2 regions of the Paenibacillus sp. 203 genome follow, and region 1 is predicted to be linked to the other one. Evidence: predicted binding sites of a transcription regulator. Region 1 holds the regulator's gene; the other holds the start of a gene.
What was found. Region 1 encodes NrdR, which represses ribonucleotide reductase genes. Its sites were predicted from a motif close to AACACNATATATNGTGTT; they were not measured.
Positions count from the first base shown of each region.

Region 1 (10,576 bases):
AGCTATGGTTTGCATTGGAGAATGGTCAAGAGCTCACTGCCGGAAACTTATTTGAACACCGCCCTGCCCCACCTCGATTATTTGAAAATGACCTGCATTACTTGTCTGATGCCGGACAGGTAATGCTGTGTTATGAAACAGTGGATGTGGCTGACTATATTCTGGAAGAAGGCAACTATCTTTATAAGCATCTTTCCGTCATTGAAGAGCCTGAGATTGATTATGAAATTAAACAAATGGAACGATATGTAGCTCATCACCAATATAACTGGCAAAGCAGGATTGTCCTAGTAGAAAAATCTTATCTTTCGATGTTCGACAACAACAAGCTACAATACGAAATTCAGGTTAAAGTAGAATAAATCTTGGAGGGCGTTACATGAGTGCAAAATCCTTTGACATTGTTGCATACCAGAAACAAGACCATGAAGCTGTTTGCAGTCTTTTAGTCGAATCGTTTAAAGCAAAATTTCAATCTCTTGTTACACTGGAGGATCAAGCTATACAGCAGTTGTTAATGCAGGTTTGGGTTCAAAATCCTTATTCTACATCTATGAAACAATTTGTAGCCAAAGAAAACGAAGAAGTTATCGGTGTTCTTTCTCTTAAATGGAAACCCTCCTCCTCTTCACTTCCTGAAACAACCCCCATTTCTTTGGCTCCGCTCATAAAACAGTTTGGTTGCTTTAATATATTTAAATTTTTGACAGGTATGCATGCGCTGGAGTATCCCCCCGCTGCAGATGAGTGTTACATTGATCATCTGGCAATTCGTTCAAGTCATCGTAACCAGGGAATAGGACGCCGTCTTCTAGCTTTCGCACAGCAATTTACGGTTGAATCTGGTTTTCATACATTGACGCTTCATGTAGCGCATAAGAACCAAGGGGCTATCCGTTTGTATCACAAACTGGCGTTTGAAGCAGAACAATCCAAGTATAATGGGTTACGGCATTTTTGGTTCAAGGAGCCTGTATGGCATCTGATGAGTTGGAAAGGAACGAAATTGTAATCGAGGAGAGAGCACCATTGAAAAAAACATTCAAGCTTACTTTGGGTATTGCGGCAGCTCTGGCGGTTGCCTTAATACTCATCGTTCTATATCAAAATTCCTACAAGATGACAGAAGAAAAAATACAAATCACGACGCCTAAAGGGCTGTTAACAGGTACATTAGCTTTGCCTAAGAACTACTCGGAAAAGGTTGGATTGGTTGTTTTTGTGCATGGGGATGGTCCTATTAATGACACATATGATGATGGATACAAACCACTGTGGGAAAAGTTCGCCTCCAAGGGTTATGCCTCCCTGTCATTGAATAAGCCCGGTATTAATAGTGCCCCTGGCAATTGGCTGGGTCAAAGCATGGAGGACCGCGCACAGGAGATCCGATATGCAATAGACTGGGCGAGAACCTTGCCGATGATTGATAAGCAAAAAATCGGCCTATGGGGAGCCAGTCAAGCAGGATGGGTCATTCCGAAGATCGTTAAAGAGGAGCATGATATTGCATTCAGCATCCTTGTATCGCCTGCCGTGAACTGGATTTCCCAAGGACAATTTAATACCAGAAAAGAAATGGAAGAAGAAGGAGCTACTCCGCAAGAAATTCAAAAGATATTGAACTACGATCAAGAGATTCTACAGTTACTGAAAAAACATGCTTCTTATGAAGAATACCTAAGCATAGCCGATCCTGAGGATATGATCTCCAAAGAAAGATGGAGCTTTATAGGCAAAAATTTTCGGTCTGATTCCACCGAAGAATTAAGTCACTTCCATTCTCCTGTACTCTTGGTTCTGGCTGGCAAAGATATTAATGTAGATGTAAAGGATACCGAGCGAGTCTACCGCCAGAAAATACCCGCAGAGCTGCTGTCCGTTATTCATTTACCTGAAGCCGACCATTCCATGATGGATGAAAAAATCGCGCGTTCAAAATCTCTAACTTTTTTAACAGCCGTATTCGCCCCAAGAAAATTGGTGAATGACGAGTATCTCAAAATCCTTGCCGATTATGTCAATCAATGAAAACCCCATAACTGTTCTCGGTTAGACTGGGAATAGATCTATAAACAACAAAAAAACGGCATCTCTGCCGTTTTTTCTAAAGGATGGACTCTCAGGGACTCGAACCCTGGACCAATTGATTAAGAGTCAACTGCTCTACCAACTGAGCTAAGAGTCCATAATAAAAGTTTGGTGGAGCCTAGGGGGATCGAACCCCTGACCTCATCGCTGCCAGCGATGCGCTCTCCCAGCTGAGCTAAGGCCCCATCGTAAGTAAGTTAATCAACGTTTCAAGCGACTTCTATATCATATAAAATTTTTATTCCTGTGTCAATACTTTTATAAAAAAAATATAATCATCTTCCCACTTTGTCCCAAGAAAGATACAGTCAGCGATCAGTCGCTGGCTGTATCTTTAGATAATAGTGTTTTCAGTTCCTTCATAAACATATTGATGTCTTTAAACTGACGATAGACGGACGCAAAACGTACGTAGGCGACTTCATCCACTGGGTAAAGCTGTTCCATGACCAGCTCACCGATCTGCTGGCTATCCACTTCTGTGGCTGCTGTGTTGCGGATAGCATTCTCTACCTGGGATACGATCATATCCAGTTGCTCGACGGATACTGGGCGCTTCTCGCAGGCTCGAATGAGACCGCGCAGCATTTTATCACGACTAAACTCTTCACGGCTGCCGTCTTTTTTGATAACCATGAGCGGGGTTTCCTCCACCATTTCAAAGGTGGTAAAACGCCTGGCACACTGCTCACATTCACGGCGGCGACGGATGGACTTGTTATCATTCGCAGGTCGCGAATCCAACACTTTCGTGCCGTTGTAGGCACAATACGGACATTTCATAATCTCACCACTTTCTTTTTCCAATAAATTCCCGTAGATTTTTAGTAATAATTTTGTCAAAACAGATCATAATATGTTTACCATATCGCGAGGAGGTGAACAACAATGGCACAAGGAAACAATGGCAACTCCAACAATCTGGTAGTCAGCAGATCCTCCGGCGCTCTGGAGCAAATGAAATATGAAATCGCTCAAGAGCTGGGTATCAGCATTCCTCAAGATGGTTACCAAGGTAACATGACTTCCTATGAGAACGGTTCGATCGGGGGCTACATCACAAAACGCCTCGTAACGATCGCCGAACAACAATTGGCAGGTCAATACCAATAATCGCGGTAATAATGCAGAAATAACAAGATAAAGTGTATGGATGGGCTGCTAAAAACAGCCTGTCCTGCGCTTTTTTCATTTTAAAGCGAAAAGGCTCATCATGTCATTAACTTGTCATTTAAAAATCATTATAAATTTTCGTGTATTGCCTGTAGTAATAAATGACCCGCTGTACATAATGTCGTGTCTCACCAAAAGGGATTTGCTTAATGGACTCTTCTTTTCCATCCCACACTCCCTTATCCAGCCACTCTTGAACTTTACCCGGCCCTGCATTGTAAGCAGCTACGATTGCTACAGGATTATCCTGAAACTTTATGGATAGGTTATGCAAATACCAGGTTCCCAGCTCAATATTGGTGCCAGGCTCGTGCTTGACACTCTCCAGCGGAACCTTTTGAATCTGGGCGCTGTCCATAATCCAATTTGCCGTATTCGGCATAATCTGCATCAGGCCCAGTGCACCCTTATGCGACTGCTTGCTGGTTTTAAAATTGGTTTCTACGCGGATAATAGACGCCACCAAAAATGGGTCCACTTCATACGTTTGTGAATACTGCCGAATCTCATCCTTATATTGAATTGGATAGAACCAGGACATCCAATTTGAATTAAGGAACAGGATTAGGACAAACCCGACAAACAAAGTGAGCAGGACTCTTTTCTTTCGCAAAATGTTCATGCAAGTCCCTTCCGCTGCCAAAATTGATCAATTTGTCGTTTCGTCTCAGTCTGTGCTCCGCTATTATCGATAACGATATCGGCCAAGCTTTTCTTTTGTTCAATATCCATTTGTGCGGACAGCCTAAGTCCAGCTTGCTCCTCCGTCAGACCGTCTCTGAGCATCAGACGCTGGAGCTGAATATCACGCGGTACGTACACAACCATAATTTCCTCGTACAAGCTCTCCAGCCCGGACTCGTACAATAACGGGATATCTGCTAAAACAAGCTTGTCCGGCTGTTCCCGTTCATATGCTTCCATGCGCATACGCATTTCCTCACGAATAGCAGGATGGGTAATATCGTTAAGTGCCTGCCGTTGGGCAGGGTCTCCGAATACAATCTCACCCAGTTTTTTGCGGTGCAGGGTTCCGTCATTGTTCACTATAGCTTGTCCAAAATGCTCTATGACCGCCGCCAGCACCGGATGCCCCGGAAGCATGACTTCCCGGGCAATGGCATCTGCGTCGATCAGCAGCGCACCTTTGGCGACCAAAAGAGCCGACACGGTGCTTTTTCCGGTAGCAATACCTCCGGTTAATCCGATATTCATGCTCTTTCACCTCATAACAGCTTCAATATGCCCATCATAATCAGTAATAATGCCGGCAATACACCCAGCGCCTTCATAAATCGAAATGCTGATAGAAAGAAGCCTGCCTTCATCCCTGCAATCAAAAATGTTCCACTGAATAACGTAATAGCCAGCGCAGTAGACAGTGGCTGAAAACCAAGCATAGCTGCCCCGAGTCCCGCTCCGAACGCATCGACCGATAATGCAATGCCCAGCCAAACCGCTTCGGTAGCAGATATACTGCCGGAACGGTCCATATCCGCAGCAGACGGACTTCGAAGAATCCGAATAACAAGTCCCCATTTGCGGAACTCCAGAGAAAATAGCGTTCGCTCCTGCTGCTCCACAGAAGCTTCTGTCGACAGATCTTTTCTTGAACTGGGGAAAGACTCGGTATCAGCATCTTCTATACTCTTCTTCTCCCCAAGAACAAATCTGCTCACTGGATCAGTCTGTTCTGTAAGAAGCAGCCCCCGAGAGGCCTCCACTGAATCCTCTGACGAATCCTCTTTGTGGTGCAGAGCTTGAAACAAAGAGTAACAGCCGATACAGATCAGGATGACAGCGCCAAAAACGGTCGTATATACAGGAGACAGGACACGAGATAGTAATGCGCCCAATTGCATGGATATGCCAATCACCAAACCTGAACATACGGAGATGATAGCAATCGACAACAGTGGAATTTTCATTTTGCGCAAACCATATGTAACACCGACTCCGAAACTGTCCAAACTTAGCGCAAATGCCAGTAACAGCAGGCCTCCCCAATGATTAGCCACTCCAATTCCCTCCCATTGCGAAGGCAGGGCCTTATAACAACCGAAACCCTCCGCAGTATTGGTACTTGGAACAATATATGAGAGGGATGGGCTTGGGGTGACTGTGCAAGTCTTAACGCATAGGCTGACAGACCGGACAATGATGTGTGCCACGTCCGGCTACGACAGATTTTTCGATCAATGTGCCACATTTAACGCAAGGCTTTGCGTTACGTCCATAGATTTGCAATTGATGCTGGAAGTCGCCCGTTTTACCCTGTCCATTAACGAACGATTTAATGGACGAGCCTCCAACCTGAATCGACGCACCCAGCGTGGAGACAATAGCTTCATGCAAGACATGAAATTGGCTATCCGTTAGGCTTTTGGCTGGCTGTGCTGGATGAATCCCCGCCTTAAACAACGATTCATCTACATAAATATTCCCGATGCCCACCACATATGACTGGTTTAACAGCGCTGCCTTGATCGAAGTCGAACGAGTTCCAACAGCGACACGCAGCATTTCGGGTGTAAAGGCCTCGTCCATCGGTTCCAAACCGAGCTTGTTTAGCGGCTTTTCCAGCAAATCCTGTCCTGCCGGAAATAAGTGCATTGTGCCAAACTGGCGCACATCCTGATAACGCAGCTCCGTACCATCTTTAAAATGAAAGATGACATGGGTATGCTTTTCCACAGGATCATGTTGCGAATACAATCCATATCGCCCTTCCATTCGAAGATGGGAGACCAGCACCAGCCCGTCCAGCAAAATCCGCAGAAACTTCCCGCGTCTCTCAACCCCTGTAATCCGGTGATCGGCCAATTCCATCGCAAAAGCGTGGATATCATCGGGCCGTTGAATGATCCGCGGCAAATTAACGGTGACATGATCTATATGTTTATCAACGATAAGCTCGTTTAGCGTTCGTTTAATGGTTTCTACTTCCGGTAATTCCGGCATGATGTCTTCACCTCACCCTATATTATAACGGAAGCAGCGTCAAATTGGGACTATCTACTCATTGAAATATATTACTTGGCCTCATACCAATTGCTGCCATAGCTTACTTCGGCTTTGAGCGGCACAGCCAGCTTTAATGCGGCTTCCATGGTAGCCGGGACAAGCTCTTTCATCGTTTCCATTTCTTCAGGCGGAACCTCGAACACAAGCTCATCATGTACTTGGAGCAGCATTCTGCTGCGAAGTTTACGTTCACGTAAGACCTCATCCATCTGTACCATCGCCAACTTGATAATATCGGCTGCGGTACCTTGAATCGGCGTATTCATCGCTGTACGCTCAGCGAATGAACGCAGGTTGAAATTGCTGGCGTTAATCTCCGGTAAATAGCGTCTGCGTTCCAACAGCGTTTTTACGTAGCCGTCCCGCTTCGCATCCTTCACAATATCATCCATGTAACGGCGAACGCCTTGGAACACATCAAAATACTGGTCGATAAAACGAGCCGCTTCCTTCCGCGTAATATTCAAATTTTGTGACAGACCATAATCACTGATCCCATAGACAATCCCAAAGTTGACTGCCTTCGCAGAACGCCGCATATTAGAGTCCACATCTTCCGCTGCTACCCCAAACACATCGGATGCGGTCTTGGTATGGATGTCCATATCGTGGACAAAGGCCTCCTTCAAACGTTCATCATCCGAAATATCAGCCAGCACCCGCAGCTCGATCTGTGAGTAGTCTGCCGCCAAAATAGACCAGCCCGGTTCGGACGGAACAAATACTTTGCGGATTTTGCGTCCTTCTTCGAGACGAATCGGGATGTTTTGCAAATTCGGAAATTGACTGCTCAAGCGTCCAGTTGCTGCAACGGTCTGCCGGAAATACGTATGCACCTTACCTGTTTTCTCCGAAATTTCTTTCAACAATCCTTCGACATACGTCGATTGGAGTTTGGCAATGGTGCGGTACTGCAAAATATTTTGCACAATATCATGATAGGGGGCCAGCTTTTCCAATACCTCCGCATCGGTCGAGTACCCCGTTTTCGTCTTTTTAATGACAGGCAAACCCAGTTTATCAAACAAAATCTCACCCAACTGCTTGGGCGAATTCAGATTGAACTCTACTCCGGCAATGCTGTAGATTTCACCCACCAACGTTGCAATCTGGGCTTCAAATTCTTTCCCCAAAGCGCGCAGTTCTTCTACGTTCACCAAAATGCCCTGCTTCTCCATATCCGCCAAAATGCGGGACAACGGCATCTCCAGCTCATGAAACAGCTTGTGCATTTCCGTTTTTTCCAGCTCCGCCTGCTGTACAGGCACCAAAGCTTCAATCACCGCTGCCTTACGCGCCACATGATCGGAAAGTACAGCCACGTCAGGGACTTTATATTTAGCTCCTTTACCGAACACTTCTTCGTCTGGACGGATCGAAGACAAACCATATTTGGCTGCCAATCCGCTCAATGTCTGGTTTGCATCGGTCGGGTCCAACAAGTACCCTGCCAGTTGCACATCAAACTCGGCCCCTGCAAACTCAATTCCATGCCAGTGTAAAGCCAAATCCGTACGATGCAGATCATGACCACGTTTTTTTCGTTCAGGGTCAGCAAGCCATTCGCGAATAGGTGTAGCTGCACCGCTTTGCAGTACATCCAGCGTCATAAAATACTGCTGCCCCGTTGCGGCAAATATCAGACCTACGATGTCAGCATGATGCGGATTATCACCATGCGTCTCAACATGCAGCACATCCACATGATCCAACACTTCTACCAATTCGCTAATCCGCTGCTCATCCAGCACTGTTACGTCAGCCGCGGCTTCCTCTACGTCTACCCCAGTACTGCCAACCTCACCTGAAAAGGATAAACGCTCCAGCAAGGACTTGAACTCTAGCTTCGCCAGAGCTGGCCCGGCCGTTTCTGCTTGCAGCCCGCCAAAAGCCACATCTTCTAGCTGCTTGTCCAACGTTACATCCCGATAAATGGTCGCCAAATCTTTGCTCATTCGCGCATCATCGGCATGTGTCTCTACGCGTTCTTTCATTTTGCCCTTCAGCTCATTCGTGTGCGCCAGCACTTCTTCGACTGAACCGTATTGATGCAGCAGCTTGAGCGCTGTTTTTTCACCCACGCCGGGAATACCAGGAATATTGTCCGACGTATCGCCCATCAGACCCTTAAGGTCAATAATTTGCAGCGGCTTCAGGCCATATCGTTCCTGAATTTGCTCAGGTCCATACGTCTCCACCTCAGTAACCCCTTTGCGGGTCAAGCCGACTGTGACATGATCTGAAGCCAATTGAAGCATATCCTTGTCCCCGGTCACGACCAGCACATTGAAACCGGCTTCGTCCGCTGTCTTGGAGAGGGTGCCTATAATATCGTCCGCCTCATAGCCATCCAGTTCAAACTGAGCAATGCCGAAAGCGGTCAATAGCTCTTTCAGCAACGGAAATTGCTGGGACAGCTCTGGCGGTGTTTTCTCCCGTCCACCTTTGTAATCCTCGTATCCTTTATGGCGAAACGTTATTTTACCAGCATCGAAGGCAACCAGAATATGTGTTGGTTTGTGCTCCTCCAAGAGCCGCAATAACATCGTCGTAAATCCGTACACCGCGTTCGTCTGCTGCCCGCTCGAATTCGTTAACGGTGGCATAGCAAAAAACGCCCGGTAAATGATACTGTTACCATCTATAAGCATGAGTTTATCCATTTAGCACCTCGCAAGTTCATCAATGCATTCGTAACGTTCTTACGTTTTACGCATTTCTCTTCCTATCTTAACATACAAGACTCCTTTTTCAGAAAAAAACGGCTGCTTCCTAACCAAATTTGCCTTTTGCTCAAAGACAAGTCTGGGTCAGAAACAACCGCTATATACCTGAAAGCTCTACTGGTTCAAATCTGGTCTCTCCCCTGTCACGAGATATACAGTGCTTTCACCGATATTCGTAGCATGGTCACCAATTCGTTCAATGTATCGTCCTACAAGCAGTTGCAGCATGGCTTGTGAAGCCTCTGCCGGCTTTTCTACCATAAAGGCGTACAAATCGCTGATCATATGGCTATACATGGAATCTACTCGATCATCCTCTTTGGCCATTTTGTAGGCCAGATCTGTATTTTCATCCAAATAGGATTTGATCGCATCATCTATCATTTCTTTAACAATGGAAGCCATGTGCGGAATATCCACCAGCGGCTTAATGATCTGCTGCCCTTCCAAGCGAAGTGTCACCTTGGCAATATCAAGCGCCAAATCGCCCATTCGTTCCAGATCACTGGAAATTTTAAATGCAACAATGATCCGGCGCAAATCCTTTGCTACCGGCTGCTGGGTAATAATGAGCTTGGAACCCATATCGAGAATATTCTCTTCCAGCGTATTAAGGGATGCATCATTTTTGACCACCTGCTGAGCCAATTCTGTATTTTTGGTCTGCAAACATTCAATGGCCTGATCGAGCGCCTTCGAAACGTGTGCACCCATTTCGCGCAGTACGGCTCTCAGTTCATCTAACCCTTCATCAAAACCTTTTCTACGTATCATTTCGAAGTCACCCCTTCTGGCATATTCATCTGTAGGCTTTAGCCAAATCGCCCTGAAATATAATCTTCTGTACGTGAATCTTGCGGCGTGGAAAACATCGTCTGCGTATCCGCCGCTTCCACCACAACACCATTCAAAAAGAACGCAGTTCGACCGGACACACGCGCTGCCTGATGCATGTTATGCGTCACCATGACAATGGTATACGTGTCTCGCAATTCCTGAACCAGTTCTTCAATTTTCATCGTGGAGATCGGATCCAGCGCAGATGTCGCCTCGTCCATAAGCAAAATATCTGGCTGTACAGCAAGCGCCCGGGCAATGCACAACCGTTGCTGTTGTCCACCGGATAAACTCAGAGCAGAACGCTTCAGAAAATCCTTGACCTCTTCCCAAAGTGCCGCCTGCCGCAGGCTTTGCTCAACCAATTCGTCCAACTTGTCCTTTTGCCGAACTCCATGCAGACGCGGGCCGTAGGCCACGTTATCATAAATCGATTTGGGAAATGGGTTAGGCTGTTGAAAAACCATTCCCACCTGCTTACGCAGAGTTTCTACTTCCATAGTATCGCCGTATATATCCTGACCTGCGATACTCACAGTGCCTTCAATACGCGTTCCCGGTATCATATCATTCATCCGGTTCAGCGTACGCAGCAGGGTTGATTTGCCGCAGCCGGACGGGCCGATGAAGGCAGTTACCGTTTTTTCAGGAATATCGAGGTTTATATGTTTCAGCGCGTGAAATTTCTCATAATATAAATTCAGCTTATCGATCCGGATTACGGA
Region 1 is NZ_JAXCHD010000002.1:602,602-613,177, forward strand. It holds gene WA407_RS06020 (helix-turn-helix domain-containing protein) at 1-362, shown strand, start outside; gene WA407_RS06025 (GNAT family N-acetyltransferase) at 380-1,012, shown strand; gene WA407_RS06030 (alpha/beta hydrolase family protein) at 1,030-2,031, shown strand; tRNA gene WA407_RS06035 (tRNA-Lys) at 2,116-2,188, opposite strand; tRNA gene WA407_RS06040 (tRNA-Ala) at 2,201-2,276, opposite strand; gene nrdR (transcriptional regulator NrdR) at 2,407-2,874, opposite strand; gene WA407_RS06050 (alpha/beta-type small acid-soluble spore protein) at 2,980-3,204, shown strand; gene WA407_RS06055 (lytic transglycosylase domain-containing protein) at 3,323-3,886, opposite strand; gene coaE (dephospho-CoA kinase) at 3,883-4,479, opposite strand; gene WA407_RS06065 (MntP/YtaF family protein) at 4,491-5,282, opposite strand; gene mutM (DNA-formamidopyrimidine glycosylase) at 5,395-6,225, opposite strand; gene polA (DNA polymerase I) at 6,297-8,951, opposite strand; gene phoU (phosphate signaling complex protein PhoU) at 9,129-9,788, opposite strand; gene pstB (phosphate ABC transporter ATP-binding protein PstB) at 9,827-10,576, opposite strand, start outside.

Region 2 (10,576 bases), 160 kb from region 1:
GGCGGATGTGCAACAACGTAAAAACACTGATAACGCTTCTTTTAGCAGAGAGTCAGGAATCGGTTTGTACTGGATATGGGGGCCTCATTATGGCGATAGCGTGAAGGACCCTTCTGGCAACTATTACACAACCAATTATCCAGAGATGATTACCGAAAATTATAGTCAAGCCGAAAAAGAGTCCCTTCAGGCATACAAAGCCCAGACGTGGAAAGACCTGTTTCCGAACGAAAAGGATTTTCCGGTAAAAGAGTGGGGTGCTGCCTACAACATGCCTGTTCCGACCGATACGAATTACAATGTTATTTATCAAAAGTCGCAGGACATTGTACGCAAACGGATTCCTGAAGCTGTACTCGCCAAGCCAGATCAGTTCGACGCTGTGTATGACCGCATGCTCCAAGAGCTGGATCAGGCAGGTGTGCCAAAGGCTGAAGAAATCTATACTGGCCTAATCCAAAATCGGCTGAAACTGTGGTACGGTGAAAAATAAGGTTTGCTTGCTTTTTAATGAAATATTATAGGGCTGACAGACCATGCTGTTCAGCCCTTCTACATTAACTTTTACATTAAATATTCTGTTTGGTTTCTTTCTCTTTCCAATAATTAACATTTCCTGAAACACGATGGACGTAAAACAATAAAATGATTGGAATCAACGCAATCCCGCCACACATCACCCAAGATATTTGAATCGGCGTTTGATCGGAAGACAAATCCGTAAAATTTCGACTGATGATCCCTGTCACGATTAAACCTACGCACATGCCTAATTGTGAAATCGCAGAATCCAGAGATAGTAATGTGGAACGATACTCATTCGTGATTCTTTTGTTGAGAAAAATTTGTTTGGCAACCGGGTACATCCCGCGCCCAATCTCATAGATTAAAAAGGTAAGCAATACAGGATAAAATGTGTTGAACGCCCCGGCTAAAATGAGCCAGACCCCTATCATGCCGCAAGCATACACGAGTATATGTACATCACTGTATCGTGCGCCTAGCTTTCGAACTAGATAACTTCCCAAAGTCATACATAGTGAATACCCTGCCTTGATAAACCCCATAATCCAAATTCCTTGTTCGGAAAGGCCAACCAGACGTGGCTGTTGAAATGTATTCCCCGCTGAGTTCGAAAAGCTGATAAATAAACCAATCATAAACACAATCCAGATAGACTTATCTTCAAAACCGATACGGACACTTTCTCCGATAATCGTTTTAATGCGAGTAGTAGACGTCTTTCGATGAGCAACATTCTCCTCATCCATATAAAAGGAGCATAGAAAAATGCATACAATAATAGATAAAATGCTAGCCGCCCATGGAAGTGAATAGTTAAAAGTTGCGAGGAAGGCCCCCAACAGACCACAAATAAATCCCGAAATGTACTGTATACTGTTAGAGGTTGTAAAAAGAACTTCCATGGGCTTATCACTGTTTTCCACAACCCAGGATTCTAACGAACCTGATTGTAAACATATAGCCAGACCCCCAAAGACTTGCGCAAACACAAGTACCCCGATATGATGTGTCCAAACGAACAACACACTGTAGACTAGAAAACAACAAAGTCCCAAAATAACGGAGATTTTTCTTCCATACTTATCTGCAATCGCCCCTGTGGGTATCTCAAACAAAAAAATACTTACAAAAAATACAACCAGTAAGAAGTTCGCACTTTGCAGAGAAAGTCCTTTAGCTAATAGAAATAGGATGAGCGTAGTCCCCGTGATTTCACTCATAAAAAATTGAAGAAAGCTGACGGAGTAAAATAGCTTATGAGGTTGCACTTTCAGGATTCCGTCGCTTGCTCTGCAGCCTCATATTCACTTCGCAAAATCCCCATCTGAATAATGTCATAGTATTGCCCTTCCCTGAATAGCTTTTCCCGCAGCCGCCCTTCTTCCTTGAAGCCGCAGGCCAGATAGCAACGGTGTGCACGTTCATTGAACGCATAGACCTCCAACTCCAGCCGATGCAGGTTCAGCGTATGAAATGCGAATTTTTGTAGCAACCGGATCGCTTCCCGTCCGTAACCTTTGCCCAGATCACCGTCACGCCCGATCACAACACCAAGGGTGGCGTGCCGATTCACCCAGTTGATTTTGAATAAATCCAGTTGTCCGATATAGTCCAGTGTGTCTTTATGCGCAATGACAAAACCTTTGATATCGGGGTTGCCGTCAATCATCATTTTTACAAAGGATTCGCTATTCACCTGTGAATGCGGGTAGATAAACACGTCGCTTAAACCACGTGTGATTTCCGGGTCATTGACCCATTTTCGGATATCTGGTATATCTTCTTGACGGTATTCTCTCAATACAATTCGTTTTCCAATGATATGCGGCATCGTAATCTTCCCTCCAAATTATGTATTTGTTTTGGCAATACTAACTCCCCGCCAACACCTTTATGCTTCCATTACTCTTACAAACTCCAGAAAACGTGTACCTTTATAATGAAGCTCCCCACGATCCCCGATCACAATCATACCAAAATCCGTATCCTTCACCTCCAGCTCCATACGCTCACCCCCGTCAAACTCAAAGGTGATATAATAATATGTCGAAGCTGAAAAATCGCCTGATCCCCCACGCACTCTCGTCCGTTTATCCACAACCTTACATGAACGTTGTACCCGTTCGGCTGCTTGATTGGACAGGCCTGCTCCTATCGTTTTGACAATTCCCATAATGATTACAAAAGCAATGAGTCCAAATACGATAAAAAAGATCATATTAAACGATTGAAATTCCATAAAATCACTTCCCATTCACTTCATCCTTTCTACAGTAAAATGTAAATTTTCCATTCTATTGCCCATTGACAAATGGTACATCTTCACCCTCAAAAACTCCAATACTTTTTTAACATACTTACGAAAAAAAAGTTCTTTCGCTCTTTTCCGCACCCCGCTTGGACTTATACCCGATCTGGGTCCTCTGATCCCCTCTAGACCGATTGACAAAACTATATATAGATATAAAATAGAAAATGTACTCTAAATATAGTGTAAAAAACGTATTTATGCCCGATATCTTGAAGATACAGGTATGAAAATACATGTAAATATAGAGTCAAAATCTTAAATGGCGCAGCCAGCAAGGGATTCCATCTATAATAGATCCCAGGCAATGCGTTTTCTTTTTTCGTTAATTGTTTAAGGAGGTTGCATACCATGCTGATTGCATATGATTCGAAGACCGGCAATGTAAAAAGATTTATAAACAAGCTCAAGCTTCCAGCGGTTCAGATTGAGGAGCAAATGACTATAGAAGAACCTTACGTACTTATTACATATACAACTGGGTTTGGGCAGATACCTGAGAGGGTATCTTCCTTTTTGAAAAAGAATGCTCAAAACCTTGTTGGTGTAGCTGCAAGCGGCAACCGTAACTGGGGTGAGAAATTTGCCAAAAGTGCGGATTTGATTGCCGATCATTATAATGTCCCCGTGATTAGTAAATTTGAATTATCTGGAACGTTCGGAGATGTAGAGCGTTTTAAACAGGAGGTGAGCCGAGTTGCGGCATATTGAATTGAACAACATGTTGATGAAACGCGATACAGACGGCTTTTTCCAATTGGAAAAAGACCAAGAGGCTGTAGCAGAGTTTATGAAGGAAGTTCAGGAACGGAGTTTGAAGTTTGCTGACACAGCCGCTCAAGTGCTGTATATGATTGAGAATGATTATTACGAAAATTTCTATAACAGCTACACGGCTGACGAAATTAATGATATTTTCCATATCACTCATAGCTATAATTTTAAATTTCCTTCCTATATGGCAGCATCCAAGTTTTACACCGACTATGCAATGAAGAGTAACGACCGGAAAGTCTATCTGGAACATTACCCTGACCGGGTTGCTGCTGTCGCGCTGCATTTAGGACGCGGTAACGCCGATACGGCACGCCTGTTGTCCCGCTCGATGATGGAGCAACGCCTCCAGCCAGCTACACCAACCTTCCTGAATGCAGGCAAAAGCCGCCGTGGGGAATTGGTATCCTGCTTCCTGCTCGAAATGGACGACTCCCTGAACTCAATCAACTATGTGCTGAACACCTGCATGCAGTTGTCCAAAATCGGGGGCGGTGTTGCGGTCAACCTGTCGAAACTGCGGGCACGCGGCGAAGCGATTAAAGGCGTAGAAGGCGCAGCAAAAGGCATTATGCCTGTGCTGAAGCTGATGGAAGACGGCTTCTCCTATGCGGATCAAATGGGGCAACGTAAAGGCTCTGGGGCAGCCTATTACAACATTTTCGGATGGGACGTGCTTGAGTTCCTGGATAGCAAAAAGATCAATGCTGACGAAAGAGTACGTCTCAAGACACTTTCTATTGGATTGCTGGTGCCAAACCGCTTTTACAAGCTGGCTCAAGATAACGAACCGCTGCATGTATTTGCTCCTTACAGTGTGTTCAAAACCTATGGAACGCATCTGGACGACATGGATTTGGATGAAATGTACGACACGTTACTCGCTGACGATCGGGTGAAGAAAAAAATAGCGATGAGCGCACGTGACATGCTGACGAAAATTGCCATGATTCAGTTGGAGTCTGGTTATCCATATATCATGAACAAAAGTAACGCGAACCAGGCACATGCTCTTAAAAACGTGGGTCAAGTCAAGATGTCGAACCTATGCACGGAAATCTTCCAGTTGCAGGAAACTTCCGAAATTACAGATTACGGCCAACAGGATACCATCCGCCGGGACGTGAGCTGTAATCTAGCTTCTCTGAACATTGTAAATGTGATGGAACATGGCAAAATCCGCGAATCCGTTCACGAGGGTATGATTGCTCTCACCTCGGTCAGCGATATGACCCAAGTCGCTAATGCACCGGGTGTTGCGAAAGCAAACCGTGAAATGCACTCCGTCGGACTGGGTGTTATGAATCTGCACGGCTATCTTGCCAAGAACAAAATTGCGTATGAAAGCAATGAAGCAAAGGACTTTGTCCGTACCTTCTTCATGACGATGAACTATCATTCCATCGAAAAAAGTATGGAAATCGCTAAAGCAGCTGGACAAAGCTTTTATGGATTTGAGGAATCGGATTATGCGACAGGCGTATATTTTGACCGATACCTGAACACAGATTATCGTCCAACAACTGCACGTGTACAAGAGTTGTTCAAAGACATCTATGTTCCGACTTCAGCGGACTGGGACAAATTAAAAGCAGATGTGATGAAAAATGGTCTGTACCACGCCTATCGTATGGCGATTGCGCCGACTGCTAGCATTTCGTACATTCAAAATGCAACATCCAGCGTCATGCCGATTGTTGAGCAGATTGAAACCCGTACCTATGCCAATTCGACGACCTACTATCCAATGCCTTATTTGCAAAAGGATAACGTGTTCTTCTATAAATCTGCTTATCAAATGGACCAGTTCAAAGTGCTTGATCTGATTGCAGAAATCCAGCCGCACGTGGACCAAGGAATTTCGACCGTGCTTCATGTGAACAGTGACGTGACTACGCGTCAGTTAGCACGTTGCTATCTGTACGCTGCACACAAAGGACTTAAATCGTTATACTACACACGCACCAAAAAGCTGTCTGTGGAAGAATGCCTCACCTGCTCCATCTAAAGCATAAAGGGTAACAAGCTGTAGTATAAAAATTAGATTTTGAATAGATATAGATGCTTTGCATTAGAAGCTGTATCCAGCGTGTGGTTCAGACCTTTACGGGACTGGACAGACCCTCGCGGATACAGCTTCCGTATGTCAAGCATACGATGATTCGCCTGCACTATTTCAATGTGTGTTTTCAGGGAATCTCGCAAGCTGAAGGGAGAATGCTAACAATGACAGGTATACAAGCTGTAAACTGGAATCGCTCGGACGATGATTTTACACTGATGTTCTGGAACCAGAACATTATGCAATTTTGGACGGATGATGAAATCCCGTTGTCTGACGATAAAATGTCCTGGGTAACCCTCAGTGATATCGAAAAAGAAGCCTACATGAAGGTGCTGGGCGGCTTGACGCTACTGGATACCATTCAAGGCGGCGTGGGTATGCCGCAAATTATGGAGCATGTGGACGGACTACAGCGCAAAGCCGTACTAAGCTTTATGGCGATGATGGAACAAATTCATGCCAAGTCATACAGTAGCATCTTTACAACGCTAGCTTCCACGGAAGAAATTGACGGTGTATTCCGCTGGGTGGAAGAAAATCCCCATCTCCAAACCAAGGCAGAAACCATTCGTCAGTATTATATGAATATCCACACACCGAAAGACCTGTATCTCGCGATGGCAGCGTCGGTGCTGTTAGAAAGCTATTTATTTTATAGCGGCTTCTTCTACCCTCTTTATCTGGCGGGCCAGGGCAAGTTGACATGCAGTGGAGAAATTATCGATTTGATCCTACGGGACGAAAGTATTCACGGTGTGTACGTAGGTGTACTGGCACAGGAGATTTATGCAGAATTGGATGAGGAAGAACAACGTGATCTTTACCAGACGCTGGTAGGCTTGTTGCGCTACTTGCACAATAACGAGGAACAATACACCGAGCAAATTTACACTCCTATTGGACTCGTAGACGATGTGAAAGTCTTTTTGCGCTACAACGCCAACAAGGCCATGATGAACTTGGGCTTTGATCCACTGTTTGAAGAAGAAGAAGTTAATCCCATTGTATTCAACGGCATCAGCACCCACACTAAGCAGCATGATTTCTTTTCTAAAAAAGGAAACGGCTATGTGCGGGCGATGAATGTAGAGCCGCTGACAGATGATGATTTTAATTTTGGCGTATAAGTACAAATACGTGAAATTAATTTAGCAAGGTGATACTATGAAGAGCCATCCGCATGCGGATGGCTCAGACTGTAAACAAAGTAGATAATTTACATATTTTAGGATTTTGCAAAATCCTCATTTACTTGCGTTCGCTTATATAAAACTGGTATTGCCGCTGCTATAAGGATTATACCCATAAAAGCGGGTGCGGCATGACCAAGTGATACATAGATTTGACCTCCAATGATAGGCCCCATCATTCTTGCTAAAGCCTGAATAGATTGACTACCTCCTTGAATCCTTCCTTGTTCATTAGAATTGACAGACTTGGAGAGCATCCCATTAAATGAAGGCCCAAAGATCGAATCACCAAAACCAAATATAAACATTCCAGCGATAAAAAGAGGATAGAATGAGAACAAAGCAGATAGCGCAATAAGACTATAGCCTATAATCTCCGAAACCATTCCAAGAATGGCTATCTGTTTATCACTAAGTTTTCTCAAAAGCTTTGGCATGATGAAACCTTGAGAGATAATGTCTTGGACACCCATAATTGAGAACATAAGTCCGATTAGTGCAGGCTTCCAACTAAAAGTATCCATTGTAAATTGTGAAAAAACGGCCTGTAAAGATCCGTTGGGTATCCAAAGTAAGAACGCCGAGATAAGTAGCCTGTTTAAGTTTTTCATGGAAAAAAGCAGGTTTGCAAGCTGTATGAATGGATTAAGTCTTACAAAAGTAATTTCTTTCAGTCTATGTTTCTTGTCAAGGCTCTCAGGCATAAAAAAGAATCCATATATAACATTCACTAAAGTTATAATTGCTCCAAAATACATGGGTACAGAATAACCAAACTTGGCAAGTAATCCGCCTACAGTTGGGCCAATGACGGTGCCTACACCTACAACCGCACTCACCCATCCAAAGTATTTAGTTCTCTGTTCTGTAGGAATGATGTCTGCAAAATAGGCGAAGATCGTGCTTATGCTCCCACCTGTTATACCCTCTATTATGCGTCCCGCAAATAGTACCCATGGAGCTCCTCCTATGCCAAAAACCAAGTAACCGATTGCGGAACCCAAAAGACATACTAAGAGCAATGGACGACGGCCATATTTGTCACTCAGAGCTCCAAGCACGGGGGCCGCAAAAAACACGCAGAAGGCATAAACAGAAGTCAGCAGCGTGACAACGATAGCTTGTTCTCCCGGATTGCTTATATAAGGCTGTACTAAGAAAGGGACAACAGGTGCTATGATACTGAAGCCTATTCCGCAAAGAAACACAGAGATAAGACCGAATATTAAAGCGTGTTTATCTACGGTTTGTTCTGTGTTCTGTTCATTGTGTGATCTAAATTTGAACATTAAATTCTCCCCTCAAAGGCTATGTTTTTATTTCCTTGGAAGCAAAAACATCGTATCACAATTTTGCTTCCTCGGCAACAAAATAATAGCAAAAAAAAGGCAGCCTGTTCTCAATAGAGCCCGGCTGCCTGTGATTTGATTTTCATTATTCAGATTTATTCCGACTTAATATCTATACCCTGTTTCTTTATTTCCGCATCCAAATGCCTATTATACTTTTCCACGAAGCTAAGCATACTATCAAATTGTTCCTCGGTTACCTGTTCAAACACGGCTTTATCTCGCTCTTGAAACTCTTTATGCAAGTCCTCATGGATTTTATAGATTACTTTCCCTTGCTCCGTAAGCCGAAAATAGATTTCTTTCTTGTTATCCGGCTTCTGGTAGCTTTCGATAATGCCTTTTTTTATGAGCTTCTTAGTTATTTTACTTATGGCACCGCTAGTCATATAAAGGGACTCCGCAAGTTTTGTCACGTTGGAATCTACATTTCTTTCAATGTATTCGATGCAATGGACTTCAGAAGACTTATAACCCTTAAGACTGTCTTCCATCTTATCCTTATTAAGCCACACCATCTTGTTATATAAGTCCCTGAACCCCATCATGACCTGTTCTTCTTTGTTCATGGCCTGTCCTCCCACCCGTTGGTGCATTAACAACATAATATAATATATTTTTGTTTCTATTTCAACAAGCGTCTAAGCATTCAGTAAATAAACCTAATCTACTAAACGGCAAGCAGGGTAAAAAAGATATCACTCCCCATGCTGTATGTATATTTATTCTTCAGACGAGGACATACACGCAAAAAAACGGCCAGATCGCTAAAGTAGCGGAATCGAGCCGTTTTCCATTTCTTAAGACCGAGCCTCTGTGAACATTTGAAAGGTGACACCAAACTTGTCTGTTACATTCCCATAAGCTGGACTAAAATGGGTTTCCTGCAAAGGCATTCCCACCTGTCCTCCTTGCTGTAGAGCATCAAACATTTTTTGAGCTTGCTCCACACTATCGGTTGTAATACAGATGCTCACCTGATTCCCACTGCTAAACGGTGATCCGGGAAAGGTATCAGAAAACATGAGCTCTGTCTCACCCACTTTAAGGGTAGCATGTCCCACACGTTCCTTGACCTCTGCGGGAATGGGAAAATCGGGGTTTTCCGGCATTTCCCCAAAGGTTTGAATAAAAAGCAGTTGAGCATCCAATGCCTCTTTATAAAATTCGATTGCTTCTTTTGCATTTCCATCCATCGTGATGTAAGGAATCAAACGTTTGGACATCTTCAACACAGCTCCTTTAATTCGAGGTGATTAACCCAGCATTTCTCCTGTATTATATACAAAACTTGTCAAGAAAAACAAATCTGTATTCTTAGCTTTCATGCACTTGAACGCCAAGCTGCTTTAGCTCCTTTATCGCTTCCGTAACGTTACGCTGTGGATGAAGCGCAGAGATCATCTGGGCAGTGATCGGAACGCCGTTGAAAATCTGGCTTACCACCCCTAGAGAAATCGGCAACTCATAGTAACTTTCAGCCCAATCCTGATATTCCTCCGGTGTAACTATAATTTTCCCCAGCAAAAAGGATGAGCCATCGTCATATCCCTCAGGAAAGTTCGCGTTGCCCATACGCCACTCCTCATCTCCCGCTTCCCTCCACATACAAAAGGTAACGTCCTCTTTCTCCAACGCTTCATCTTCCAAAAGCTCCATCATATCATCAGGCACACCGTCGTACATGCCCGGCCAGACCTCATATTCGTCTCTCGCATGAGGACTTACAGGGGATTCGTGGTCAAAACCCTTCAACAGCACACCTCCACACGTCCATAGCATATGAATCGTATCTCCAGCGCCGTTGTTCACCTCACCTAGGCACACATCACCAGACCATTCAGACTGCATACGATACGTGCGTAACCAATCTTCTGGAGACAATATAATGTCCAGCGCTGACAGTAGCAGCATTCTGTCTTTTAAGCCATTCGGCGTTACCTGTGCATCAAGCATCATATTCTTCATCATACCTCCACCTTGTCCATGCGTACTAAAATTCCATTTGTCTCTGCTTTTGTCCAAGCTTTGCTTGTTCAACTATCTGCCGAATGAAAGGTCCCTTGGCTTCGGTATACGCTGCACGGTCATGTTTGAATTGATGCGCCAAATCTTTTTTTAAAGTCTCATACGCTCGCAGGCTCTCAGGATGCGCTTTCAAGTAATTTCTGAACAATAAATGGCTTTCCCAATGTTCTCCTTTATACTTGTAAATATGCAAATGATGAGTCCCAGCTCCCCATTCTCCACGGCGAAAGAAAGCTCGCTCTGGAAAATCAGGCTTATGTACATATTCATATTCAATACCTAGTAAACGCTGTCGCTGTTCGGATTGAATAATAGCCAAATCTTCTACTCCAACCAT
Region 2 is NZ_JAXCHD010000002.1:443,858-454,433, forward strand. It holds gene WA407_RS05195 (ABC transporter substrate-binding protein) at 1-493, shown strand, start outside; gene WA407_RS05200 (MFS transporter) at 570-1,793, opposite strand; gene WA407_RS05205 (GNAT family N-acetyltransferase) at 1,796-2,356, opposite strand; gene WA407_RS05210 (DUF2500 domain-containing protein) at 2,417-2,779, opposite strand; gene nrdI (class Ib ribonucleoside-diphosphate reductase assembly flavoprotein NrdI) at 3,185-3,544, shown strand; gene nrdE (class 1b ribonucleoside-diphosphate reductase subunit alpha) at 3,531-5,615, shown strand; gene nrdF (class 1b ribonucleoside-diphosphate reductase subunit beta) at 5,834-6,799, shown strand; gene WA407_RS05230 (MFS transporter) at 6,898-8,151, opposite strand; gene WA407_RS05235 (MarR family transcriptional regulator) at 8,307-8,780, opposite strand; gene WA407_RS05240 (VOC family protein) at 9,012-9,437, opposite strand; gene WA407_RS05245 (hypothetical protein) at 9,529-10,179, opposite strand; gene WA407_RS05250 (GrpB family protein) at 10,205-10,576, opposite strand, start outside.
Region 2: a site for NrdR is predicted at 3,004-3,021, ahead of nrdI (class Ib ribonucleoside-diphosphate reductase assembly flavoprotein NrdI). Genes of this name have one in related genera too.